One region of the Bradyrhizobium sp. MV1.5 genome, then DNA from elsewhere that is predicted to be linked to it. Evidence: riboswitches for the same ligand, from Rfam matches in the RefSeq annotation. Region 1 holds a riboswitch; the other holds the start of a gene.
What was found. A riboswitch is a leader RNA that binds a small molecule or an ion and turns the genes downstream of it on or off. The one in region 1 is predicted to bind S-adenosylmethionine.
Positions count from the first base shown of each region.

Region 1 (7,181 bases):
ACCGCCAGACATGGTCATGGTCAGGATCACTGTCGGAAACACCAGCGCCATCGCGGCCAGCGCTTCCACGCCGAGCCGCCCGATATAGGAGGTCTCCGCAATCACCGTGCAAGTGCCGGCGGAGAGCGCGACCACGTTGGGCCAGGCAAGTCCGAGCAGCGTGCGCAGGATCGGCCCGTCCATCAGCGCGCTCCTCACGGGGCGCGGAGGCGGCGGCAGCGGACGCTCCTGTTCATCGACCGGAATCTCGGCGATGTCTGACATGTCCTCTCCGGGAGAAAGCGCCATTTGCGGCGCGGCAATGCGTAGGTGTGCCAATGAATTGGTTCGCGCGCAGGGCGCAACGAGAGGCTTGTTAGCACGACACGCAGCGATTCCTCCTGCGCCAGGTGCAGGCGTGCCCTGCGGCAGCGCATTTCAGCCCGTGGAATTGCGACTCTCAGTCTCCGTGGGGCCATCCTTCGAGACGCCCGCTTCGCGGGCCCCTCAGGATGAGGTCTTGTTTCGCGGTGACATGTCGGACCCTCATGGTGAGGAGCCCGCGAAGCGGCCGTCTCGAACCACGAGGCCAACGCCCGCACGGCATTACCCAATCGTCCAGACCAATGGCGGACGGCCGGGCGGTGTCGGGGACAGGTGCACGCCGATGTGCCGCCCGCATCCGGCCGCAAGCCCTTCGAACAACCCCGCCAGTACTTTGGCGCAAGCAGGGTGGTTATCGGCGACGCCGTCCATCAACTTCCAGCTCTGCTGACGGATTTCGAACGTGCCTTCGGATTGCGTCGTCTCAGCCACATCGTCCTGCGCGACAAACAGCGCGTCGAGGAACGTCGCGAACTCGCCCGCACCGCCGCGGCCCATCGACAGCGCCGCAGCGACCTCATCGAAATATTGCATCCCGATCAGCTTGCCGGTGAGGTGCAGGAGATAGCCCGCATCCTCCGGACCGAACAGCTGCACCATCACGGGCGCGGCGGTGCGCACATATTCCATCGCATAATTGCGATAGGCTTTTTCCAGTCGCGGTCTTGGCCAGCTTGCGACCGGCAAGGCCGGAGCCGCGGCGGCATCGAACAGCGGCGCTTCGAGATGCCTCGCGAACACGAGGCGCTGGTCGAGCTCGAGCGGTTGGTCATATTGGTGATAGTAGCCTTCGAGCCCGTCCTGGCCGTCGACGCTCTGCTTGGTGCAGACGAACCCCAATCTGGTATCGCCGAGCGCCACACCATTGTTGGCGTGCCAGCCGCGCAGCATCGCGCGCGAGACTTCGCCCGGCACGCCGCAGATGGCAGTGCCTTTCCAGATCCAGCGCGGCGGCGGATAGCGGATCCAGGCTTTGCGGTCGCTCTCATACATGTATTCGACGTGCACGCCGCCGATCCAGTTCGAGAGGTAGTGATATTGCGCGGCGGCGACTGCCGGCGGCAGATGGCTCAGCCCGAGCTTCTCCAGCCCCGGCAGAAAGCGCTCCTGCTGCTGGCGGCGGAACACGCGAAAGACGAACTCCGCAGCATCCGCCGTGCCACGACGCGTGACCACGGTGAGGATCAGGCCGGTGAAATAGGCGTGATAGAGATCGGCAACGGCGCGCCAGCGTTTCCATTGAGCTTCCTGCGCGACGTCTGATGCGGCGGTCATGTTCGCTCCCGATCGTTGTTTTGATGGAGTGTGTCACTGCATCCGGCGACGGACAAGCCGAGCCGCACGCGGGGCGCCCTGCACGCCGGCGCGCCAATTCCGCATCACGAAGTTTGCGCAGGCTTAGTTTTGCGCAGCTTTGGCGGCACGCTCGCGCTCGATGCGCTCGGTGACGTCGCGTGCCATCGCCACCGATCCCTGCACCACGCCAGCGGCGTCCCGCACCAGCGCAAAGGTCATCTCGATGTAGAGCTTGCGTCCGCCCTTGTGCAGCGCGCGGGTCAGTGTCGGTTTGCCGGCAAGCTTCATCGCGCCGCTGGCAAGCGCGGCCTCAAAGCCCTTCCAGTGCGCGGCGCGCAGATGTTCGGGAATGATCAGGTCGAGATTCTGGCCCAGCGCTTCGTCCGCGGAGAAGCCGAACAGCGCGGACGATGCGCGATTCCAGCGCATGATGGTGCCGGAGCGATCCGAATAGATCAGCGCATCCGCGACGTCGTCGAGGATTTTTGCGTCGAGTTCGGATGAATTGGTCATGTCAGCACCTTGTAGCCCGGATGGAGCGCAGCGTAATCCGGGATCGTGCCACAAGTGAGACTTTCCCGGATGACGCTTGCGCTCCATCCGGGCGAGGGGTGATCGCTACACCCGGAAATGCTTGCTCAGCTTCAGCCCCTGCGCCTGATAGTTCGAGCCGATGCGCTGACCGTACATGGCGTCGGGGCGCGCCAGCATCTTTTCATAGACGAGGCGGCCGACGATCTGGCCGTGCTCGAGGATGAACGGCACCTCGCGCGAGCGCACTTCGAGCACGGCGCGCGAGCCCAGCCCGCCGGCGCCGGCATAGCCGAAGCCGGGATCGAAGAATCCGGCATAATGCACGCGGAACTCGCCGACCAGCGGATCGAACGGCACCATCTCCGCGGCGTAATCGGGCGGCACCTGCACCGCCTCTTTCGACGCGAGGATATAGAACTCGCCTGGATCGAGGATCAGGCTGCCGTCGGGGCGGGCCGAGATCGGCTCCCAGAACTCCTCGACGGAATAGCCTGCGCGGCGATCGACGTCGATGACGCCGGTGTGGCGCTTGGCGCGGTAGCCGACGAAGCCCCCGCTCTTCTCGCCGGAAAGATCAACAGAGACGGCGACGCCGCCGGTGAGATCGGCATCGTCGATATCGACGAGACGCTCGGTCGCATGCAGCGCCTCGAGGTCGTCGATGTTGAGGATGGCATCGCCGGTGCGGAAGCGCACCTGGCTCAAGCGCGAGCCCTCGCTGACCAGCACCGGGAACGTCTTCGGGCTGATCTCGGCATAGAGCGGGCCGTGATAGCCGGCACCGATCATGTCGAAGCGGCGGGTGCCGTCGGCGATCACGCGGGTGAAGACGTCAAGCCGGCCGGTCGAGCTCTTCGGGTTGGCGGCCGCGACGATCTCCGGCGGCAGCGCGAGGCTTTCGAGCAACGGCACGATGTAGACGCAGTTGGTCTCCAGCACCGCGCCGTCGGCGAGGCTGAACTCGTGCAGCTTCAACTCGTCGATGCGCTCGGCCACGGTGGCGCCGGGACCGGGCAGGAAGCTGGCGCGCACGCGATAGGCGATGTCGCCGAGACGCAAATCGAGGCTCGCCGGCTGGATCTGGCTTTCGACGAAGTCGTAAGCGGGCAGGATGAGACCGCCCTCCGCCATCGCCGCGATCATGCGGTCGGGCAGGATACCATTGGCGTCGGCGGCAACCGTGAACGTCAACCGGGGGTCCTCAGCAGGGATCAAACACATCCCGACATGCGGGAAATATGAGCGTTTTACGGCTATCCGATGGACGTCTTGACGGAAAGGGCATTGCGGAATATGAGCATGACTTATCCCGTGGTGATTTGAGCCGGCCGGCTTGCAGCCACGTTAAATAAGTCGCTAAACAGGCCGGGGACCTCTGTGATCCCGGCCCGTGGAGATGTTCCAGGCCGGTTTTTTTGTGACCATTTTCGGTGGTCACTTCAGGAGGTCCTATGTCGAAGTCCCCGGCGCCAACCGCCCACTACCGTCCCGAAACCCGCCTGGTCCATTCCGGCACTTTGCGCTCGCAATATGGCGAGACCTCGGAGTCGCTGTTCCTGACCCAGGGCTACGTCTACAACAGCGCCGAGGAGTGCGAGGCGCGGTTCAAGGGCGAGGACCCCGGCTTCATCTATTCACGCTACTCCAATCCGACCATCTCGATGTTCGAGCGGCGCATGATCGAGCTCGAAGGCGCCGAAGCGGCCCGTTCGGCGGCGACCGGCATGGCCGCGGTGACGACCGCGATCCTGGCGCCGCTCAAGGCCGGCGATCACGTCGTGGCTTCGCGCGCGCTGTTCGGCTCGTGTCTCTACGTCGTGCAGGATTTGCTGCCGCGCTACGGCATCGAGACCACGCTGGTCGACGGCCTCGATCTCGACCAATGGCAGCGCGCCATGAAGCCGAACACCAAGACGTTTTTCCTGGAGAGCCCGACCAATCCGACGCTCGACGTGCTCGACATTCCCGGCATTGCCGAGATCGCGCACAGCGGCGGCGCGCGGCTCGTCGTCGACAACGTGTTCGCCACTCCGATCTGGCAGAGCCCGCTCGCGCTCGGCGCCGACGTCGTGGTCTATTCCGCGACCAAGCACATCGACGGCCAGGGCCGCTGTCTCGGCGGCATCATCCTGTCCTCGGAAGCGTTCATCGCCGAGCACATCCACAATTTCATGCGCCAGACCGGCCCGTCGATCTCGCCGTTCAACGCCTGGGTCCTGCTCAAGGGCCTGGAGACGCTCGCCGTGCGCGTGCGCGCGCAGACCGAGACGGCGGCGCGCATCGCGGACGTGCTGGCGAGCCATCCGAAGATCTCACGGCTGGTGTTTCCCGGCCGCGCCGATCATCCGCAAGCTGCATTGGTGAAGAAACAGATGCGCGGTGGCTCGACGCTGGTCGGCCTCGAGGTCAAGGGCGGCAAGCAGGCGGCGTTCCGCGTGCTCAACGAGCTCAAGCTTGCCAAGATCTCGAACAATCTCGGCGACGCCAAGAGCCTCGTCACGCATCCGGCAACGACGACGCATCAGCGCCTCAAGCCGGAAGACCGCGCCGCGCTCGGCATCAGCGAAGGCTTTATCCGCTTCTCGGCGGGGCTCGAGCACGCGGACGATCTGATCGAGGATCTGACCGCGGCGCTGGAGAAGGCGTGAATTATTGTCGTCCCGGCGAAGGCCGGGACCCATAACCACAGGAAGCAGTTTGGCGAAGACCCAGAGTTAAGGGGGGGGAGCGGTACGAACACCGCGCACCATTGATGGATCACGCGGTATGGGTCCCGGCCTTCGCCGGGACGACAAGTCACATCGGCCGGTAGGTCCGCACGTCCGCGGGCACGTTGACGCCGAGCTTGATCTGGCCGACGGAGCGGATGATGTCGTCGCCGAGGAGCTGGGCGAAGCAGGCGTAGCCCCAATCGTTCATGTGCAGGCCGTCGGCGATCACGAAACTCTCGACCGGAAGCGATTGCTTTTCGTGCCAGTCGCGCATCACCTCGAAGCGCGGAAAGATGCCGACGTGACGGAGCTCGGCGACCTTGCCGAGCAGCTTCACCATCTTGCCGGCGCTGTCCGCGCGCTGGTTGACGGCGGGCGAATATTGCGGATCGACCAGCACGACGTCGGCATCGCCGGCGGCCTGGATGCGGCTGATGCCGTCCTCGACCAGTTTGGCGGTATCGCCGGGATCGAGATTGCGCAGCACCGCATTGGTGCCGACCTGCCAGATCACCAGATCCGGATGCACGTCGATCACCTCTTTCTGGAGACGCTTCATCATCTCGGGCGCGTCCTCGCCGCCGACGCCGGCATTGACGACGGTGATGTCGGCGGTCGGATAGTGCCGGCGCAGCTGCGCGGCAAGGCGATTGGGATAGTTGAACTCCGGCGAGCTCGCGCCGAATCCCGCGGTCGAGGACGAGCCGAACGCGACGATGACGACGGGCTGGCCGGCGACGAGCTTGCCCGCGACGTGCGGCAGCGAGCCCATCGCCTTCGCGCCGCCCTTCGGCGACAGGCAGGGCACGCGGCTGAAGACGTCGCCGGCGGATTTCGCGACCTGCTTCACCTTGTCGATGGCGCGCGCCGTGATGCCGCGCTGGTCGGGGGACGTCGCTGCGACTGTGGTCTGGGACGGTGAAGCGGGAGCCGGATCAGCCGACTGCTCCGGGGCCGGCGTTGCCTGTGCGGCCTGCGTCTGCGCGTGCGACTGCGAGGCCGGACTCAGCACCAGCAGCAGCGCTGCTGCGGGCACAGCCAGCCATGCCGTCAGGCAAAAAGGGCGGAGAGAACTCATTAACGCTAGACCTCAATTTTGCTGCTGGGCCGGCTCCAGATGCGCAGCGTCGATCACGAACTGTGCCAACGCCCGGCCGAGGCAATCATGGACCTGTTTCGCCAGCTCAGGCCCGCGCGACGGGCTGAACAGGTCGAACTGCCCCTGATCATTCCACTGCCGCATGATCGCGAACCGATCGAACAGCGGAATATCGTGCTCCTGCGCCACCACCCGCATATTGTCGAGGTATGGCGGCACCGAGATCATGGTTTCGGTACGCGGACTGTACTGCAAGTTCATCAAGACGACGTCAGCCCCTGCCTTTTGCAACGCAACAACCCCTTCGGTCACCGCGCCACGAAAATCATCGGGATCGATGGCTCGGATAGCATCGACGGTCCCGGTCTGCCAGATGACCAAAGTAGGCGTTTTTGCTTCCATCAGCTTAACGAAGCTGGCGGCCGCCTCCTCGGCCGTCTTCTTGCTCTGTATTTCTACGGAGACGTGCACCGTCTCGGACGGCGGCAGCTTGTCCTTCAGGATGGTCTGCATCCGCGCCGGATAAGAGGCGTCCTCGGAAGCCGGGATCGTGGTCGAGCGACTGCCGATGACCAGGATTTCGAGCGGCTTGCCGGCCTTGATGGCATCGGCGACCTTGGGAAGCTGGCTTTCGCTGGTGAGCAGATAGGAGGGCACTTCACAGGCTGCGGGCACGGCTGAAGCAGCCGGCGCAGCATCATCCGCGCGCGCCGGAGGCGCGGCGAGACCACCGCACAGCAGGATCAGGCTCAGGAAAACCTTCGCCTTCATCAGCCCCCTCCCGCCATATCGGCGCTGCCGACGGCGCTTTTGGTTTTCGAACCGCTCTTGTCAGCCACCCGCTTGTACCACGAAATCAGCCAGGCCATGGCCCACATGATCAGGATTCCGGAGAGGCTAATTAGCGCATGCATGACCGGGCCGCCCGAGACTTCGGCCAGGATGAAATGTCCGGCAAAGGCGAGGAAGACGCCGAGACAGAATATCTCCAGGGAATGCGATCCGCACAGGATCAGCGGCCGCAGCCAGGGCGATTTCAGGCCGGGCCAGTCCCGCGGCAGGACGCGCACGGTGAGCGCGGCCAGCGCCAGGAAATGCGTGAAGCGCAGCACGTCCAGGTCGGCCTTGTCGATCGGATACATCCACTGCTCGAGCCGCTTCGGCATGAAGTGGGAGAG
Region 1 covers NZ_JBVVPL010000026.1:39,692-46,872, forward strand. Annotated here, with positions in the region: partial or broken gene AC0L2J_RS22955 (MATE family efflux transporter) at 1-264, opposite strand, end outside; gene AC0L2J_RS22960 (hypothetical protein) at 586-1,638, opposite strand; gene AC0L2J_RS22965 (PAS domain-containing protein) at 1,762-2,172, opposite strand; gene AC0L2J_RS22970 (2'-deoxycytidine 5'-triphosphate deaminase) at 2,278-3,414, opposite strand; SAM riboswitch at 3,495-3,574, shown strand; gene AC0L2J_RS22975 (O-succinylhomoserine sulfhydrylase) at 3,645-4,841, shown strand; gene AC0L2J_RS22980 (SGNH/GDSL hydrolase family protein) at 4,990-5,982, opposite strand; gene AC0L2J_RS22985 (SGNH/GDSL hydrolase family protein) at 5,995-6,774, opposite strand; gene AC0L2J_RS22990 (OpgC domain-containing protein) at 6,774-7,181, opposite strand, start outside.

Region 2 (7,181 bases), on a different contig from region 1:
GCCGTCGCCGCGGCGGATCGCGCGAGTGAGCTTGGCCAGATCCTCGGTGAAGGTGCCGAGCATCTCCAGCACGGCTTCCTTGTTGGCGAGGAAGACGTCGCGCCACATCGTCGGATCGGAGGCGGCGATGCGGGTGAAATCGCGAAAGCCGCCGGCGGAGAACTTGATGACCTCGGACTCCGTCACCTGCGCCAGCTCGTCGGCGGTGCCGACGATGGTGTAGGCGATCAGATGCGGCAGATGGCTGGTGATCGCGAGCACGAGATCATGATGATCCGGCGTCATGATTTCGACCTTGGCGCCCATCGCCGCCCAGAACGCGCGCAGGCGATCGGTGGCAGCCGCATCAACGCCCTCCGGCGGGGTGAGGATGCACCAGCGGTTAATGAAGAGCTCGGCGAAGCCGGAGTCCGGACCTGAGTGCTCGGTGCCAGCAACCGGATGCGCCGGCACGAAATGAACGCCATTCGGCAGATGCGGCGCCATATCCCTGACGATGGCGCCCTTGACCGAGCCGACGTCGGAGATGATCGCGCCTCGCTTGAGATGCGCGGCGATCTCCTGTGCCACCGGCCCGCAAGCGCCGACGGGAATGCAGAGGATGACGAGATCGGCGTCCTTCACGGCTTCTGCATTGGTCGCCACGACCTGATCGACGATGCCGAGCTCGATCACGCGTGCGCGCGTCTTCTCCGAGCGCGCGGTGGTGACGATCTCGCCAGCCAGGCCCTGGAGCTTCGCAGCGCGCGCGATCGAGCCGCCGATCAGGCCGAAGCCGATCAGCGCGACGCGCTGGAAATGCGGGGTCGCGCTCATCGTCCGGCCATGAAGTCGCGCAGGCCCTCGACGACGAGGCGGTTGGCCTCCTCGGTGCCGATGGTCATGCGCAGCGAATGCGGCAGGCCGTAATTCTTCAAGCTGCGCAGCACCAGCCCGCGCTTGGTGAGGAAGGCGTCGGCGGCGTCCGAGGTCTTGCCCTCGGTCGGAAAGTGGATCAGCACGAAATTGGCGACGCTCGGCGTCACCTTCAGCCCGAGCTTGCCGATCTCCTCGGCGAGCCAGTTGCGCCAGGTCTCGGTGAACTGCTTCGACATGGCCTGGTGCTCGGTGTCCTCGATCGCGGCAACGGCAGCGTACATCGCCGGCGTCGACACGTTGAAGGGACCGCGGATGCGGTTGACCGCGTCGATGATATGCTCGGGGCCGAACATCCAGCCGATGCGCAGCGCGGCGAGACCGTGGATCTTGGAGAAGGTGTGCGTCACCACCGTGTTCTCGGTGGTCGCGACCAGCTCGATCCCCATTTCATAGTCGTTGCGCGAAACGTAGTCGCAATAGGCCGCGTCCAGCACCAGCAGCACGTGCGACGGCAGGCCGGCGCGCAGGCGCTTGACCTCGTCGAACGGCAGATAGGTGCCGGTCGGGTTGTTGGGGTTGGCGAGCCAGACCAGTTTCGTCCGCGGCGTCACGGCTTTCAGGATGGCGTCAACATCCGCGGTGAGGTTCTTCTCCGCCGCGACGACGTTCCTGGCGCCGACCGCCATGGTCGCGATCGGGTAGACGAGGAAGCCGTGCGTGGTCGAGATCGCCTCGTCGCCATGGCTCAGATAGGTGTGAGCGAGCAGGTTGAGGATCTCGTCCGAGCCGGCGCCGCAGATGATGCGGTTGGGATCGAGCCCGAAGGTGCGCCCGATCGCTTCGCGCAGCACGCGCGAGGTTCCTTCCGGATAGTCTTCCAGATGATCAGCCACGTGCTTGAACGCCTCGATCGCCCTCGGCGAGGGCCCGAACGGCGTTTCGTTGGCCGAGAGCTTGAACACCTTGCGGCCCGGCTCCGGCACCGGGGTCTTGCCGGGCGTGTAGGGAGCAATATCGAGAATGCCGGGGTTCGGCACGGGGCGGGACATCTTTAACTCCGGAATGGCTTAAGCGGTTCGCGACTTACGATTTCGACCCGGTCGGGGGCACCGTATAGCGCGTTGCGTGGCTGCCGACGAGGGCCGTGGAGCGCACCGAGGCACCCGCTTCGATCAGGGCAGTCTTGATTTTGTCGAGGCTGCTCGTCGCGGTGACCGAGACCAGCAGCGCGGCGCCGTCGAAGGCGGTATCGGGCACCGCCACGATCTCGGCGAGCGGCGACAGGGCGCGCGCGACCTCGGCGTTCCACCCCGACACGCGCACGCTGAAGGTCTCGACCTCCGTCACCAGGGCGCTGTCGGCGACGCGCGAGACCGCGAACACGGGCAACGCCGCCGGATGGTCGGCGCGCTCGACGAAAGGCAGCCGTGCGATGATCTTCGGTGCGCCTTCTGCTTCCAGCTCCAGCCACCATGGTGTGCGGCTGGAGGTCGCCGAGACCAGCGCAAGGTCGCCCTTGGATTTCGCCACCGCCTCGACCGCTGCTTGCGCGCTGAAATGCGCGACGTAAGGCACGGTGAATCCGAAATGGAAGCGTACGGAATCGCGCATCGCGGGCTCGCTTGCCGAAATGTCGGCATGCACGGAGAACGGCGCCTGAACGTAAGTGAACGTCGCGATGATGACGCGCCAGATGCTCTCGACGGTGTCGAGCGGCAGGATGCCGCGATGGCGCTGGACGAGGTCACGCATCATGGCGGCCTCGCGCGCCGGACGGAACGCCGAGCCGACCTCCTGGGTCTGCTTCACCTGGATCAGGCGGTCGATGATGTCGCCGCGCTGCATCAGCAGGCGATGCATGCCCTCGTCGATCGCGTCGATCTCCTTGCGCAATTCCTGGAGCGATGGTGGCGCGGGCGGACGTTGGGACATGTCTGTGAGGTGCTGTTGCGAGGCGTTCCAATGCGGATCAGTCGAGCCGTCACCGCTGCGATGGATGTCCTGATTAGGCAGTCGGGGCTGCGAAAGCAAAGAGAATTGCAATGGGAAATCGGGCCTTTTCCGCCCGCGGCGCGACGGGCGAATTTGGGCGATCCGGGCCGCGACTTGACGAAAACCGCCTGAGACGGTAGTTTTTACCCGTTCCGTGGTCATTTGAGCCGGCCGGCTTGCAGCCACGTTAAAAAACTCGCTAAACAGGCCGGGGACGCTTTCGATCCCGGCCGAACCTATCGTTCAGGCCGGGTTTTTCATGGCCTGATGTCAATGCGGTCACTTCTACGATCGCAAACGAGGTCGATGGTCAGATGGTTGGCGTCCAGTCAATTCCGAGTCCCGCGATCACCGCCGACGAGCGGTCGCACGAGGTGGATCATCCGAGCTCGCAGCTCGCGCAGTTCGGCTCGGAGCAGCCGCTGCGGCTCGATTGCGGGGTCGATCTCAGCCCGTTCCAGATCGCCTACCAGACTTACGGCGAGCTGAATGCCGATCGCTCCAATGCGATCCTGATCTGCCATGCGCTGACCGGCGACCAGCACGTCGCCAATGTGCACCCTGTCACCGGCAAGCCCGGCTGGTGGGAGACCTTGGTCGGCCCCGGCCGACCGCTCGATCCCAGCGAGTATTTTATCATCTGCTCCAACGTGATCGGCGGCTGCATGGGCTCGACCGGTCCGGCTTCGATCAATCCCGCGACCGGCAAGGTTTGGGGTCTCGATTTCCCCGTCATCACCATCCCCGACATGGTGCGCGCGCAGGCGATGCTGATCGACCGGCTCGGCATCGACACGCTGTTCGCGGTCGTCGGCGGCTCGATGGGCGGCATGCAAGTGTTGCAATGGACTGCGGCCTATCCGAGCCGCGTGTTCTCCGCGCTGGCGATTGCCTGCTCGACACGACACTCGGCGCAGAACATCGCGTTTCACGAGCTTGGCCGCCAAGCGGTGATGGCCGATCCCGATTGGCACCATGGCGGCTATGCCGACCACGGCCTCCATCCGCATCGCGGGCTCGCTGTCGCCCGGATGGCGGCGCACATCACCTATCTCTCGGACGCCGCCCTGCATCGAAAATTCGGACGGCGCATGCAGGACCGCGAACTGCCGACTTTCTCGTTCGACGCCGACTTCCAGGTCGAGTCTTATCTGCGCTACCAGGGCTCGTCCTTTGTCGAGCGCTTCGACGCCAACTCCTATCTCTATCTGACCCGCGCGATGGACTATTTCGACATCGCCGGCGACCATGGCGGCGTCCTGGCGAAGGCGTTCGCGGGGATCCAGACCCGCTTCTGCGTGGTCTCCTTCACCAGCGACTGGTTGTTCCCGACCTCGGAATCGCGCGCGCTGGTGCACGCCCTGAATGCGTCGAGTGCGCGGGTGTCGTTCGCCGAGATCGAAACCGATCGCGGCCACGACGCGTTCCTGCTCGACGTGCCCGAGTTCTTCGACATCGGCCGTGCCTTCCTGCAATCGGCAGGCAAGGCGCGCGGGCTCACTGCCAAGAAAGCTTAAAGGACGGCTAGCCATGTCTGTACAGGAAGCGTTGCCGCTGGGCGGCGTTGCGACCGGGCAGCCCGGTGATTTTCGCGCCGACCATGTGCTGGTGGCCGAGATGGTCAAGCCGGGCTCGAAGGTGCTCGACGTCGGCTGTGGCGAGGGCGACCTGCTCCAGCTGCTGGAAACCCGCGGCGTCGACGGCCGCGGCATCGAGCTGTCGCGCGAGGGCGTCAACCGCTGTGTCGCCAAGGGCCTTGCAGTGGTGCAGGGCGATGCCGACACTGACCTCGTGAACTATCCGGATGACGCCTTCGACTACGTGATCCTGTCGCAGACGTTGCAGGCGACGCGGCAGCCGAAAGTGGTGCTGGAGAATTTGCTGCGCATCGGCCGCCGCGCCATCGTGTCGTTCCCGAATTTCGGCTTCTGGAAGATGCGGCTCCAGCTCCTGATCGGCGGCCACATGCCGCGGACGGAGAATCTGCCGGCAAGCTGGTATGACACCGCCAACATCCATTTCTGCACCATCAAGGATTTCGTCGAGCTTTGCGACGCGATCGACGTCAAGATGGAACGTGCCGAGGCGCTCGACCTCTACGGCCGTCCGCTGCGGCTGCGGATGCCCTGGTGGGTGTGGAATCTGTTCGGCGAGCAGGGCGTGTTCTTGCTGACGCGAGGCGGCAGGAAGTAGGATTCCCGTAGCCCGGATGAAGCGTAGCGCAATCCGGGATTCTATCCGCGGAGGCGAAGGCCCCGGATTACGCTTGCGCTCCATCCGGGCTACGCGACGGCGCGTATGATGACGTCTTCGCGCTAATGCGCCGCCAACGTCCGCGCATCGCGCACCGGCCATCTTCCCGCTTCCACCAGCGTGACGAACCGTTCCACCGCTTCGTTGAATAGGGCGGGCTCTTCGAGATTGAGCACGTGGCCGGACTTCGGAAACATGGCGAGCCCTGCCGCAGGCAGATGCTTCTTCAGGAACAGGCTTGCGCCCACGCACGGATCGTCCTCGTCGCCGCAGATGATGAGTGCCGGCGTCGTGGCGGCCCTGATCGCGTCCGTGATCGTAAAGATCGAGGGACGGCCGGCCTGGAAGCCGCGCATCGTCCGCGCCGATCCCTGGGCGTCGTGCCGCGCCAGGGCGGCGTAGAAATCGGCGTGGCCGCGCGGGTCCTTCACCAGGAAGGGAATCCGGCTCGGCGCCTCGCGCGTGACTTTTGCGACTTCGGTCGAGCCGAGCATCTCGAATTGCTCCGCGTTGGCGCGGCACTGCTGGCGCCAGGCGTCGAGGTTCTCGATCTCCGAGCCTGAGCCGACGCCGGCGAGCGTCATCGACAGCGCACGTTGGGGCGCGTTGAGCCCGATCTGGAGCGACGAATAGGCCCCCATCGAGAGGCCGACGAAGTGCGCGCGTTCGATCTTGAGATGATCGAGCACCGCGAGCGCATCGGTGTAGAAATGCGTGTAGCCGTAGACCTCGCCATCAGGGACGTCCGATGGCGTGTAGCCGCGCGCGGAATAGGTGATGCAGCGATGGCCGCGCGAGAAGTAGCGCATCTGCGGCTCCCAATTGGTGTAGTCGGCCGCGAATTCGTGCAGAAAAAGTATCGGCGTGCCCGTGCCTGCTTCTTCGAAATAGAGGCGGCAATTGTCTTTCGTGAGGGCGTGAGGCATCCGGTTTTCTCCCTGAGGTGGCTGCGGCATTGGAATGCCGTCCTGCGGTCAGCGCATACGATCCTAACACTTGTTAATCATCGTCCAAATTCTTCGGGACCGCGTCTTGTTCTTGCCACATCGGGATACTGATACAGCCCGCGGATGTCGGCCACCGCACGGGCCGATTGGGAAGTGGGGGTGTCAACGAAGGATGAAGAATGTTCGAGTTGTTTGCGTCTCGCCTGTCGCGCTGTGTCGTCGCGCTGGCTGTTTTCTTCGCGGCGGTCGCCGCGCTCACCTCTCCGGCGTCAGCACGATCTCATCGTCATAGCGCAGAGCGGCACGCTTACGCGCATCACGCCAGCAGACATCATCATTTCCGGTATCATGCACGCAGCTCGCGCTTCGAGCGCGGTGCGGCGCAATTGCAGGCGAGCGGCTTCGGCAACACCTTCGCCAGCTATGACCCGAACGCCAATAGCGGCGGCATCGCCATGAGTGGAAGCGGTGGAATGGCCATGATGGGCAGCGGTGGAATGGTTACCAGCGGTGGGATGACCACGCGCGCCAGCCGTCGAATCGCCACGAGGCGTGGGGGTGGGATGGCCATCAACGCGAATGTTGGCGGCTTGGCCAATAGCGCGACGAGCAGCGGCGGCTTCGGCGGCGGGTCGGGCCTCGTGTCCGAGGCACGCCGCTATGTCGGCGGCAATCCGACCGGGCGCGGCAGCCTGTGGTGCGCGCGGTTCATGAACATGGTGCTTGAGAAGACCGGTCACCGTGGCACCGGCTCCGATATGGCGAATTCGTTCGCGCATTACGGCACGCGCGTCTCCGGTCCGCAGGTCGGCGCCATCGCGGTCATGTCGCGCGGCGGCCGGGGCGGTCATGTCGGCATCGTCACCGGCGTCGACGCGCAGGGCAATCCGATCATGATCTCCGGCAACAACGGCAACCGCGTCCGCGAAGCACCGGTCTCGCGCGGCCGGATCTATGCGTATGTGATGCCGAACTGACGGCCTCATTGCGAGCGAAGCGAAGCAATCCAGAAGCCCTCCGCGGGTGCCCCCTGGATTGCTTCGTCGCTTCGCTCCTCGCAATGACGGAGTACGGGCCGCGTCACACCAGCTTCGGCTCTTCCAACGCAACCGTATCGCCCACGCCGATGTC
Region 2 covers NZ_JBVVPL010000003.1:151,002-158,182, forward strand. Annotated here, with positions in the region: gene AC0L2J_RS04380 (prephenate/arogenate dehydrogenase family protein) at 1-816, opposite strand, end outside; gene hisC (histidinol-phosphate transaminase) at 813-1,907, opposite strand; gene AC0L2J_RS04390 (chorismate mutase) at 1,942-2,790, opposite strand; SAM riboswitch at 2,995-3,074, shown strand; gene metX (homoserine O-acetyltransferase MetX) at 3,165-4,367, shown strand; gene metW (methionine biosynthesis protein MetW) at 4,381-5,043, shown strand; gene AC0L2J_RS04405 (alpha/beta fold hydrolase) at 5,166-6,029, opposite strand; gene AC0L2J_RS04410 (TIGR02594 family protein) at 6,230-7,027, shown strand; gene AC0L2J_RS04415 (MOSC domain-containing protein) at 7,131-7,181, opposite strand, start outside.
Region 2: linked by a shared signal. The riboswitch ahead of metX (homoserine O-acetyltransferase MetX) and the one ahead of AC0L2J_RS22975 (O-succinylhomoserine sulfhydrylase) in region 1 are both predicted to bind S-adenosylmethionine.